Regions from separate parts of the Kribbella lupini genome, predicted to be linked through region 2. Evidence: riboswitches for the same ligand, from Rfam matches in the RefSeq annotation. Region 2 holds a riboswitch; the other holds the start of a gene.
The links. Region 2 has a riboswitch for S-adenosylmethionine ahead of ABD235_RS04595 (aminotransferase class V-fold PLP-dependent enzyme). Riboswitches for the same ligand answer to the same signal wherever they lie in the genome.

Region 1: linked by a shared signal. The riboswitch ahead of thrC (threonine synthase) and the one ahead of ABD235_RS04595 (aminotransferase class V-fold PLP-dependent enzyme) in region 2 are both predicted to bind S-adenosylmethionine.

What each region holds. Positions count from the first base shown of each region.
Region 1 is NZ_BAAANC010000002.1:903,820-909,836, forward strand. Features, by position in the region: gene ABD235_RS17515 (ATP-binding protein) at 1-764, opposite strand, end outside; gene ABD235_RS17520 (hypothetical protein) at 775-915, opposite strand; gene ABD235_RS17525 (GlxA family transcriptional regulator) at 987-1,964, shown strand; gene ABD235_RS17530 (GNAT family N-acetyltransferase) at 1,997-2,428, shown strand; gene ABD235_RS17535 (ubiquitin-like small modifier protein 1) at 2,478-2,756, opposite strand; gene thrC (threonine synthase) at 2,753-4,018, opposite strand; SAM riboswitch class I at 4,030-4,170, opposite strand; gene ABD235_RS17545 (helix-turn-helix domain-containing protein) at 4,275-5,237, opposite strand; gene ABD235_RS17550 (cation:proton antiporter) at 5,393-6,017, opposite strand, start outside.
Region 2 is NZ_BAAANC010000001.1:1,009,603-1,015,619, reverse strand. Features, by position in the region: gene ABD235_RS04610 (DUF4184 family protein) at 1-169, opposite strand, end outside; gene ABD235_RS04605 (DinB family protein) at 326-841, opposite strand; gene ABD235_RS04600 (hypothetical protein) at 867-1,583, opposite strand; SAM riboswitch class IV at 1,719-1,832, shown strand; gene ABD235_RS04595 (aminotransferase class V-fold PLP-dependent enzyme) at 1,848-3,215, shown strand; gene ABD235_RS04590 (prolyl oligopeptidase family serine peptidase) at 3,290-5,341, opposite strand; gene ABD235_RS04585 (alkaline phosphatase D family protein) at 5,389-6,017, opposite strand, start outside.

The sequences.
Region 1 (6,017 bases), on a different contig from region 2:
ACCAGTCGGCGGCAGTCCGGGCTGGTCCGGTCCAGTCGCGCACCGACGATGTCGAGCACGCTCCGCGGTGGCCGGTCCGGACGCCACGAGCCGTCCGCCATCGCCCGGGCCACCTCGCGGACGAACAGCGGGTTCCCGCCGGTGATCTCGTGCACCCGTCGCGCTTGCTCCTCCGTTGCCAGGGGCAACTGCAGCCGGACTTCCACCGGATCCAACCCCTGCAGTGCCAGGCGTTTCACCGACGGCGCGCGGAGCAGCTCCGGCATCAATCGCGCGGTGGCCGGCTCGAAGTCGCGCAGCGTCGCGAGGACGAGCACACGCAGGGAGGTCACCTGGTCGGCGAGATGCCGCAGGACCAGCAGCGAACCCTCGTCGGCCCGGTGCACGTCGTCCAGGACGACGACCAGTCCGTTCTCGCCCGCCGCGCGCGCCACGGCCCGAACGATGTCCTCGAGGAGCCTGAACCGGTCCTCGGTTTCCGCGGCCGGCAACGGGCCGGCCCCGACCGAACGGAGCAACTGCTGCCAGGGCCAGTACGCCGGCGCACCTTGAGTCTCGACGCATCGCCCCCACGCCACCGTGGCGCCGGCCGCCAGCGCCAGTCCCGCCACTTCCTGCGCCAATCGGGTCTTGCCGATCCCGGCCTCTCCACTGCACAGCACCAGCCGACCCGCGCCGCCGCGCGCCTGGTCCACCCAGTCACGGAGCAGACCGAGCTCATGCCGCCGCCCGACGATCCCGTCGCCCTGCCCCGGCGTACTCACCCGCCCAGCATCACCTACCACCGCCGCGACGGGAAGCACCACAGCAACGCGGCGGCGCCGGCGGAGGGGGCAGCCGGTCGGCGATCCAGCCGAACAGGAGCAGCAGCACGACCCCGACGACGTAGACGAGGAGCTGCACGAAGATGAGCATGCAACTGATCGTCGCGACGACCGGCGCTGCTCGACAGTGGCAAGAATGCCGACCTCCGATAGATTGTTGACATGCACCGGATCGCAGTCATCGCCCTCGACCGGGTGGACAGTCTCAATCTCGCGATCCCGGGTCAGGTGTTCGGGACCGCGACCTCGGAGGACCGACCGGCCGGGGCCGTGTTCGGTGCTCCGCTCTACGAGGTGCTCGTGTGCGGGGAGCGTCCAGGCCTGGCTGTGACCGGCCGTGGCGGAGCCGAGCTGTTCCAGCTCACCGCACCCCACGCACTCTCCGCGGCCCTCACCGCCGACACCGTGATCGTGCCGGGTGCACGCCTGGACATCGAACCGGCCGCCGAGGTGCTCGAGCTCCTGCGGCAGGCCCACGGCCGCGGTGCGCGGGTCGCCTCGATCTGCAGCGGGGCCTCCGTTCTCGCCGCGGCAGGTTTGCTCGACGGGCGGCGAGCGACGACCCACTGGACCTCCGCCGAGTCCCTGGCGCAGCGTTTCCCGCGGGTCGAGGTCGATCCCAACGTGCTGTTCGTCGACCACGGCGACGTGCTCACGTCGGCCGGAGCGGCCACCGGCCTCGACCTGTGCATCCACATGGTGCGCAACGACTTCGGATCGGCCGTGGCGGCCGACGTCGCCCGCCACGTCGTCGTCCCTCCACAGCGCACCGGTGACCAGGCGCAGTTCATCGTGCACCACGAGCCCACCGCTGACAGTGGTTCGCTGGAACCGACGATGCGCTGGCTGCAAGGCCGGCTCGGTGAGCCGCTGACGCTGTCCGACATCGCCCGCCACGCGGCCGTCAGCCCGCGCACCCTCAACCGGCGGTTCCGCGAACAGACCGGGATGACGCCGCTGCAGTGGCTGCTCACCCAGCGCGTGCGCCACGCCCAGGAACTCCTGGAGACCACAGCCTTGTCGGTCGAGGACGTCGCCCGGCACTGCGGGTTCGGCACCGCGATCAACCTGCGCCAGCACTTCGGCCGGCGAGTGCACATCTCTCCGCTGGCCTACCGCCGGGCCTTTCAACCGCGCTGAAAAGCGGACCCGCCGCGTGGTTGGATCGACTCATGTTCCGAGCGGCCGGACGCGGTGACTTCGAGGCGATCAGCAGGCTCTACCACCAGCTGCACCCTGGCGAGCCGGTGCTCACCGACCGCGCGGACTTCGACCGGATCGTCGCGTCGGAGTTCTTCCGGTTGTGCGTGCTGGAGGTCGACGGGGAGGTGGTCGCCACGACGTACCTGAACCTCGTCCCGAACCTCACCCGCGGCAGCAGGCCGTACGGCGTCGTCGAGAACGTGGTCGTCGACGAGAGCCGCCGCGGGACCGGGCTGGGCAAGCAGCTGATGGCGGCGACGCTGCAGGCGGCCTGGGACGCCGGTTGCTACAAGGTGATGCTGATGACCGGGTCGAAGCGCGAGTCCACGCACGCGTTCTACCGGGCCTGCGGGTTCTCGCCCGACGCGAAGCAGGCCTACCTCGCGCGGCCGCCGGGCTAGAAACGACGAAACACCCCTCGGGGAGGGGTGTTTCGTCGACACAAGAAGGTCAGCAGCCGCCCGCGACCGCCGGGATGATCGAGACCTGACCGCCGTCCTTGATGCTGGTCTGCAGCCCCTCGGCGAACCGGACGTCGTCGTTGTCGACGTACACGTTGACGAAGCGGCGCAGCTCGCCCGACTCGTCCAGCACCCGGCTCTTGATCCCGGGGTACGAGGTGTCGAGCGACTCCAGCACCTCGCTCAGGGTCGAACCTTCGACGGAGACCTCGGACGCGCCCTGGGTGTAGGGCCGCAGGATGGTCGGGACGCGGACACTGACGCTCACTGCAGACCTGCCTTCACGAAGGCGTCGTACGACGCGGGGATGGTCACCTTCGGGCCGACCCGGTCGGCCACCGCGTCGAGCGTCTTGAGCCCGTCGCCGGAGTTGATGATCACCGTCTCGGCCTCGGGGTCGAGCTGGCCGGTGGCGATCAGCTTCTTCAGCGTCGCGACCGTCACCCCGCCCGCGGTCTCGGTGAAGATGCCCTCGGTGCGGGCCAGCAGCTGGATGCCCTCGACGACCTCTTCGTCGCTGACGTCCTCGATCACGCCGCCGGTACGCCGGGCGACGTCGAGCACGTACGGCCCGTCGGCCGGGTTGCCGATCGCCAGCGACTTCGCGATGGTGTCCGGCTTGACCGGCTTGACCACGTCGTGGCCGTCGCGGAAGGCCTGCGCCACCGGCGAGCAGCCGGTCGCCTGCGCGCCGTAGATCTTGTAGTCGGTGGCGTCGACCAGGCCCAGCTTGCCGAGCTCGGTGAAGCCCTTGTCGATCTTGGTCAGCTGCGAACCGGACGCGACCGGGATCACGACCTGCTGCGGGATCCGCCAGCCGAGCTGCTCGGCGATCTCGAAGGCCAGCGTCTTGCTGCCCTCGGAGTAGTACGGCCGGACGTTCACGTTGACGAAGGCCCAGCCCTCCTCCTCACCGGCGATCTCGGAGGCGAGCTTGTTCACGTCGTCGTAGTTGCCCTCGACGGCGACCAGCGTGCCGCCGTACACGGCGGTGGTGATGATCTTGGGGCGCTCGAGGTCCTTCGGGATGAAGACGACCGAGCGGATGCCGGCCCGGGCGGCGGCCGCGGCGACGGCGTTGGCCAGGTTGCCGGTGGAGGGGCAGGCGAAGACCTTCATGCCCAGCTCGCGGGTGGCGCTCAGGGCACTCGCGACCACCCGGTCCTTGAAGGAGTGCGTGGGGTTGCCCGAGTCGTCCTTCACCCAGAGCTTGCGCAGCCCGAGCTCGCGGGCCAGGTTGCCGGCGTCGATCAGCCGGGTGTAGCCCGGCTCGGTGTTCGGGTAGCTGGCCACGTCGACGGGGACGGGCAGCAGCGGCTGGTAGCGCCAGATGTTCTTGGGGCCGGCCTCGATCTGTTCGCGGGTGATGGTCGGGAACTCGTACCCGACCTCCAGCGGACCGAAGCACTCCATACACGCGTAGAACGGGCCGAGCTCGGACTTCGCCCCGCAGGCCCGGCAGCTCAGGTGCGTACCGTTGCCGAAGGCCCCTTCACGGATCGTGTGCGGGGTGGTGGCGGTCTGGCTCATGGAGAGGTTCCTCCTCATCTTCCCCGGGCGCCGGATCTCGGCGTGGGACGGATTTGGCACCGGTCCGCCGCGAGCACCCCAGGACGGGGCCTCCACGGGGAGGGTTGCCGGGACTTCAACGGGCCGTTTCCCTCAGTCCCTCTGGATGAGCAGGTTCGAGGTTACCCAATCGGGTCCATATTGTGTCCTGTGATCCCACCATCCGAGACGACAGGTCTCAGCCACGGACGACGCTCCGGGCCCGGGTTGCGAGCGCTCACCCCCGGCGTGCGCGGAACGCCCTGCGGTACGCCGAGGGCGACGTCCGCACGCTCTTGGCGAAGTGGTGCCTAAACGTCACCGGCGTGGCGAACCCGGCTGCCAGCGCGATCTCCTCGACCGGCGCGTCCCCCGTCTCCAGCATCGCGAGCGCCGCCTGGATCCGCTGGGCGATCAGCCACTTGGCGGGCGTCGTACCGGTCTCTCGGGTGAAGTGCCGCAGGTAGGTTCGCGGCGACAGCCCGGCTTCGCGCGCCAGATCCGGTACGCCGATCGGCTCGGCCAGGTGCTCGAGCGCCCAGCCGAGGCTGCGCGCGACCGGCGCGTCCACCGGGTCGGGCGGCATCGGGGACTCGATGTACTGCGCCTGGCCGCCGGAGCGGTAGGGCTGGATCACCATGCGCCGGGCGACCGCGTTCGCGACCGCGGCGCCGAGGTCCTTGCGGACCAGGTGCAGCGCGAGGTCGAGGCCGGCCGCGCAGCCGGCGCTGGTCAGGACGTCGCCTTCGTCGGTATAGAGCGGCTCGGGGTCGACGTGGATCGCGGGATAGCGCTCGCGCAACTGGTCGGCGTACCGCCAGTGCGTGGTCGCGCGCCGGCCGTCGAGCAGTCCGGCGGCGGCCAGGGCGAACGCGCCGGAGCAGATCGAGACGATCCGGGCGCCACGGGCGTGCGCGTGCTGGAGGGCCTCGATGAGCTGCGCGGACGTGGCGGCCTTCGGATCGGCGACGCTCGGCACGACGACCGTGTCAGCGGCCGCGAACTCCTCCAGCCCGTACGGCGTACTGAGCGTGGCCCCGCCGATCACCCGGATCGGGTCCGGTGTCTCGGTGCAGACCTTCAGCTCGTACCAGGGCTGGTCGATGTCGGGCCAGACCAGCCCGAACACCTCGATCACGATGCCGGCCTCGAAGGCGGTCATGCCGTCGTAGGCGAGCACGGAGACGGTGCGTTGCGGCATGTCAAAATCTTAGCGGTCAGGGTCCTTTACGCCACTTCTGCGGCGGCAGTCTGGCTCAGAGGATGGAGACATGTTCGAGAAGCTGAAGGACTTTCTCGCCGGGATCCACGCCGCTTCCGCCGTACGGCACGGGGTGGAACCGCCTGCGCGGGCGGTCAGGACTCGCGGCGGCGTTCGAGCATGCGCATCAGCGGGGTCGCCGCGACGCCGTGCACGACGACGCTGAGCACGACGGTGAACCCGATCGTCGCCCACAGCCAGGGCAGGTCGTCGGCGAAGTCCGACCCGGCGTACGCGAGGTAGAAGATCGAGCCGACACCCCGTACGCCGAACGCCGCGGTCACCCAGCGCTCGGACCGGCGCATCTCCGTGCGCTGCAGGCTGAGCCAGGCGGTCAGCGGCCGGAGCACCAGGATCAGGCCGACCCCGAGCACGACGCCCTTCAGGTCCAGCGGTGCGAGCAGGCCGCCGGTGACCGCGACGCCGAGCAGGAGCAGGACGCCCCAGGTCAGGATGTGCTCGACCTGCTCCACGAAGCTGTGCAGCTCCTCGTGGAAGTCGTGCGCCCGCTCGGCCGACCGGAGAGCGATGGCGGCCACGAAGACGGCCAGGAAGCCGTAGCCGTGCAGCACCTCGGCGAGGCCGTACACGCCCAGCGTCATCGCTAGCGCCAGCACCGGCTCGCGCGAGTCGGCCAGCCGGAAGCTCGGCACCGGCGCCGAGAACGCCATCCGTCCGAGCAACCGCCCGGCCACGGCGCCCACCACGATCCCGATCACG
Region 2 (6,017 bases):
GGGTGAGGGTCAGCGTGAAGTTCCCGTGGATGTAGCGGGTCGCGAACGTGTAGAGCGGGCCGATGTACAGCAGGTCGGGCGCGAGCGCGCCGGCGACCAGCGCCGAGGCCACGAAGGGACGCCGCAGCAGCGGGAGGACGGCGGCCGGGTGGGCCAGCGGGAAGGGCACGGCCGCAGCGTAGGCGGTTAGGGGCTCAAAGCAACCGATCGGGCCGGGGAGACAGCTGCGGCCGGACCGACCGGGCCCGGCAGACAGCTGCGGCCGGACCGGCCAGGAGGCGCAGATATCGGCGAGGGCAACCCGGCAGATCAGCAGCCCAGCCACTCAGGCCCCGGTCACCCCGTCCAGCTGCTCCCTCAGCAGGTCCGCGTGCCCGCAGTGCCGGGCGTACTCCCCGATCAGGTGGATGTAGATCATCCGCAGCGTCGACTCCTCCCCCGAGAACGTGAACCGCTCGTCCAGCGACCGCCCGGCGGCCGCCTCGTCGGACAGCTTCCACTCCTCGATCAGCGCCTCGTACGACTCCTGCGCGTCGGCCGCGTCGATCAGCTCGAAGTCCGCGTCCTTGCCCAGCGCCGGATCGAAGACCGGCGCAGCCGGTACGTCGGCGAAGTGGATCCGGAACCAGATCCGCTCCACCTTCCGCGCATGCCGGATCAGGCCCAGCAGCGACAGCGTCGACGGCGGCGCACTCCGCTGGGCGAGCTGCTCAGCACTCAGCCCCGCGCACTTGACGAGCAGGGTGTGACGGTAGAAGTCGAGGTACCCGGCGAGCAGCTCGCGCTCGGGAGCCACGAGCGATCCGGTCGGCCGGTCGACGGCAGGGGCGATCCAAGTCATCCGCGCATCCTCCATCACCAACCGGTCAGTCCGCATTCAGATATCGAAGCCCCTGCTTCAAGTACGTCCTCGGATTCGTGTCGAGCAACCCAGCCCAGTCCGGCTCCGTCTCGCCACGTAGCCACGCGTACCGCGCCAGCGCGTACCCGAACATCGCCTCGGTCAGATAGCCGAGCCGACTGGTCCGCCACCCCGTGGTCGACCGGCTGTACTCGAATGCGGCGTTCGCACTGAACACACCAAACCCGAAGAAGACCGTGAACAGATCGGTCATCGGTTCGTCATCGCGCCGGTCCGGGTCGCGGCGCTCCTCGCCCAGCAACCGCTCGTGCCCCAGCTCGTGCGCGATCGTCGCGACCAGCGCCACCGGCTGCCGCGCCTTCGCCATTTCGACCGTGATCACCGACACACCGTCCCGCCGCCGCCAGTGCGCCGCTGCACCACGCGACCGCATCTCCACCGGCAGCCCGTCGATCAGCTCGTCCATCGCGTCGTCCGGCTCGAGCTCCAGCACCACCCGCTCCACCGGTACGCCGACCAGCCCCGCGACGGTTGCGAAGACGGCGCGCACGTCCGCCTCGGACCCGGCGTACCCAGGCGGGAAGAACGACGCCCCAGGCAGCACCACCGGACGCATCAGCACGTCGGACCCGAACGAGCTCACGAGCCAGTCGAGCGACTCCTCGATCCACGCCTGCTCTTCGGGCCGGACCGGGCACTTCGGCCGTCCCCACCACGCCATCGTCACCACCCCCATCACCGACTCAGATGCAACCGCCGCTCCGGAAGGTTCCCAATCTCAGAATGTGGCACAGAATCTCAGGGGACGAGATAGCTGCTAGCGCATCCACCGCAGCATTGCCTATCGTCTTCGGCAGGTCATGAGAGCCAGCGACAAGCCCCGGCTAGCTGGACGGCAACCCTCCACCGCGGTGGGGTGCCCCGGGTGAGGACCAGGCCGTGCGGACACCCCGTTCGGCAAGTGCGGACTTCCGGGAGCAGCAGCATGTCGATCCTCTCCATTCTCGAGCCGGCCAACGCCACCACGGCGACGCGCCAGGCCGTCACCCGGCTCACCACCGGCAGCATCCCCGCCACCGTCGGCGCCGACCTCCTGGTCCCGCTGGCCGACGGCCGGGTCACCGACTACGCCAACTTCGACCACGGCGCCAGCGCGCCGTGTCTGGAGTCGGTACGCCGAGCCGTCGAGGCCGCGCTGCCGTCGTACGCGTCGGTGCACCGCGGCAACGGCTACGCCTCCCGGATCACCACCCAGTGGTACGAGCGGGCCCGCGCCGAGGTGCACTCGTTCGTCGGTGCCCGCGAGGACGACCAGGTGATCTTCACCCGGCAGACCACCGACGCGCTCAACCTGCTCGCCAAGGCACTACCCGCCGCCGCGACCGTGATCGTGTTCGAGTCCGAGCACCACGCGGCCCTCCTCCCCTGGCCGGCCGAGCGGACCGTCCGGCTCCCTGCTCCGTCCACCAGCACTGGTGCGGTCACCGCCGTCGCCGACGCACTGCGCCAAGCACCTGAGGGCCCGCGGCTGGTCGTCGTGACCGGCGCGAGCAACGTGACCGGTGAGATCTTCCCGCTCGCCGAGCTGGCCGCTGTCGCCCGTGCGCACGGCGCCCGGATCTGCCTGGACGCCGCGCAGCTCGCCCCGCACCGCGAGGTCGACATCACCGAGCTGGACGTCGACTGGGTCGCCCTGTCCGGCCACAAGCTCTACGCCCCGTACGGCGCCGGCGCGCTGATCGGCCGGGCCGACTGGCTCAACGCGGCCGAGCCCTACCTGTACGGCGGCGGCGCCACCGCCTCCGTCACCGCCGATGCCACGGTCTGGAACGAAGGCCCGTCCCGGCACGAGGGCGGCTCCCCCAACGTCATCGGCGCGATCGCCCTGGCCGCTGCCTGCGCCGCGATCAGCCAGCACCGCGAGGCGATCGAGCAGCACGAGCGCAGCCTGCTCGCCCGGCTGCGGACCGGTCTGGCGCAGATCGACGGCGTCACGACGTACGACATCTTCGGTGCGGACGCCGACCGCGTCGGCACGGTGTGCTTCACCGTCGCCGGAATCAGCTCGACCCTGACGAGTGCGGCCCTCTCGGCCGAGTACGGCATCGGCGTCCGCGACGGCAAGTTCTGCGCGCACCCGCTGGTCGGCCACCTGCTGCAGGACTCCCCCGAGCACGGTACGGCGGTCCGCGCGAGCCTCGGCCTCGGCACGACCCGGGAGCACATCGACCGCCTGGTCGCCGCGGTCCGCACGCTGGCGACCAAGGGCCTCAGCCGGCACTACGAGGAGTCCGCGCACGGCTGCCAGCCGGCCGACGACCCGCGCGACCTCGAGGCCCCGCAGATCTGGTGAACCTCCACCAACTGACCAACCGCCCACGGAGGCCGCCCCACCGCTCGGGGAGGCCGGGCACTCCAAGTCCAGTGCTACAGCTCCGGTGAAAGACCTGTGTGGTGAGCGGCGAACGCCAGCAGGTCGGCCCACTCCGAGGCGACCATGGCCGCGGGCTTCCCGAATCCGTGGCCGGTGTCGACCTCGACCCTGGTCAGCACCGGAGCGTCCCCCGCCTGCGCGTGCTGCAGCGCGGCGATGAACTTGTGGCTGTGCAGCGGCACCACCCGGTCGTCGTGGTCACCGGTGACCACGAGTGTGGCCGGGTACGCCGTACCGTCGTGCAGGTTGTGCAGGGGTGAGTAGGCCAGCAGGTCCTCGAACTGGGCCGGGTCGTCGGGCAGACCGTAGTCCGACGCCCAGCCCGCTCCCACGGTGAACAGGTGGAACCGCAGCATGTCCAGTACGCCGACGCCCGGCAGTGCGACGGCGAAGAGGTCCGGCCGCTGGGCCATCACCGCTCCGACCAGCAGACCGCCGTTGCTGCGACCGTGCATCGCCAGCTGCGCTGGTGTGGTCACTCCCCGAGCGACCAGGTCCTCGGCGACCGCGATGAAGTCGTCGAACACGTTCTGCTTGTTCGCCAGCCGCCCGGCGTCGTGCCACTCGCTGCCGAACTCGCCACCGCCCCGCAGGTTGGTGACCACCAGCACTCCCCCAGCTGCCAGCCAGGCTGCCCAGCCCGGCCGGTAGTCGGGGAACACCGGGATCCGGAAGCCGCCGTACCCCCACTGCAGCGTGGGCCGCGGTGTGTCCAGCGTCAGGTCGCTGCGGCTGATCACGTAGTAAGGCACTGATCGGCCCGGCTCGACCCGCCGCTCCACCACTACGGAAGGCGGTGTGTACGACGCACCAGCCGGGACCAGCTCGGGCAGAGCTCGCACCGCGCCGTCCACCAGCACGTAGGAGAGAGTCGGCTCCACAGACGTGGAAAACCCGATGAACACCTCAGAAGATTTCACCGAGGCGTTGAGCCCCACCAGCCCACCAGCGCCCACCTCAACGACCCGTGCGTTGCCACCAGAGACGTCGTACAGCGTGACCACCGGCTGCGCGTCCACCAGCGACACCGTGACCAGCCCGGCCGCTGTCCCCAGCACCTCGACCAGCGTCGCCGCGCTCTCCGGGATCACATCGACAAAGGCACCCGACAGGTCACTGGAGACCACCCGCCCGCGCGGCGCGTCCCGATCGGTCCGCAGGATCAGCCGATCGCCGTCCATCCGCACGAACAGCGCCTCGTCCGAGAACTCGTCGATCACCTTGACCGGCTCACCGAGCCCGCCGTCCTGCAACGGGTAGAGCCACAGCCGGGTCCGCGGGTCGGTGCCCTCGAAGATGTGCAGCACGACGTACCGGTCGTCCTCGGTCACGTCGACGTCGAAGTACAGCCGCTCGTTCGGCAGCCGCAGGATCAGCTCGTCCTCGCTCTGCGGAGTGCCGACCCGGTGCAGCTTGAGCTCGCCCGCACCGAGTGCACGGGTCTCGGTGCCCTCGCTGCGACCGCCCGACGGATAGTGCACGTACAGGTACGCCGAGGAGTCCGGCAGCCAGGTCGCCTCGCTGAACTTGGCCTCGCCGACCACGTCGTCGACCGGCGAGCCGGTCGCGATGTCGAGCAGCCGGAACGTGATCCAGTCGCTGCCGCTCTCGTTGATGCCGTACGCGAAGTACTTGCCGTCCGGGCTGACCGTGAAGCTGCCGAGCGAGTCGGTACCGCCTTCGGACAGCGTGTTCGGGTCGATCAACACCCGGCCGCCGGCGAGCAGCTCGTCGAGCGACTCCGCGACGTAAACGACGTCCTGGGCTTGGGTGCCGTCGTTGCGGCCGACGAAGTACCAGCCGGCCTTGCGCACCGGGACGCCGGCCCGCGGCCGCGCCAGGATCCGGCTCATCGTGTCCTGGAACCACGGCCGTTCGCCGTACGACGACAGCTCGGCCTCGGTGAACGCGTTCTGCCGCGTCACCCAGTCCTTGGTCTCGGCGGAGTCCGGGTCCTCCAGCCAGCGGTACGGGTCGGCGATCTCGCGGCCGTGCAAGGTGTCGACGACGTCGTCGCGGCGGCTCTGCGGGTACTCGGCGCTCATGGGTTCCAACCTACCGAGGCACCGGCCCGCAGAGCCGACGGTTTTCCCTACCGATGGCCGGTCGGCTCGAGGTCCTTGCGCCAGAGCACCGTGCCGTACAGGTCCCGCAGCGACACCGTGAAGACCTCGCTGCGCGGGTCGATCTCGACGTGCCCGAAGAACTGGTTGCCCCCGCTCGGCGGCTGGTTCGGGAAGTCGGCCGCCTTGACGAACTCCAACTGCGGCCCGAACGTCGGGTCCAGCGCGTTCGGCCCGAAGGTGCCGGCGTTGACCGGCCCGGCGACGATCTCCCAGAACGGGTCGAAGTCGCTGAAGGCGGCCTTCGACGGGTCGTAGCGGTGCGCGGCGCAGTAGTGCACGTCCGCGGTCAGCCAGACCGTGTTCTTCACCTTGCGGCGCTTGAACTGGCTGAGAACCCAGGCGATCTCGTGCTCGCGACCACCCGGCGCGCCGGCGAGGCCGTTCGCCACCGCCTCGATCTCCGAGCCGTCCGGCACCAGTACGCCGAGCGGCATGTCGCTCGCGATCACCTTCCACGCCGCCTTCGACGCGGCCACCTCGCGGACCAGCCAGGCGGCCTGCTCGGCGCCCAGCATCGCAACCGGGTCCGCGAGACCCGGCGCCGGGTTCGCGCCGCGGTAGGTCCGCATGTCCAGGCAGAACACGTCGAGCAGCG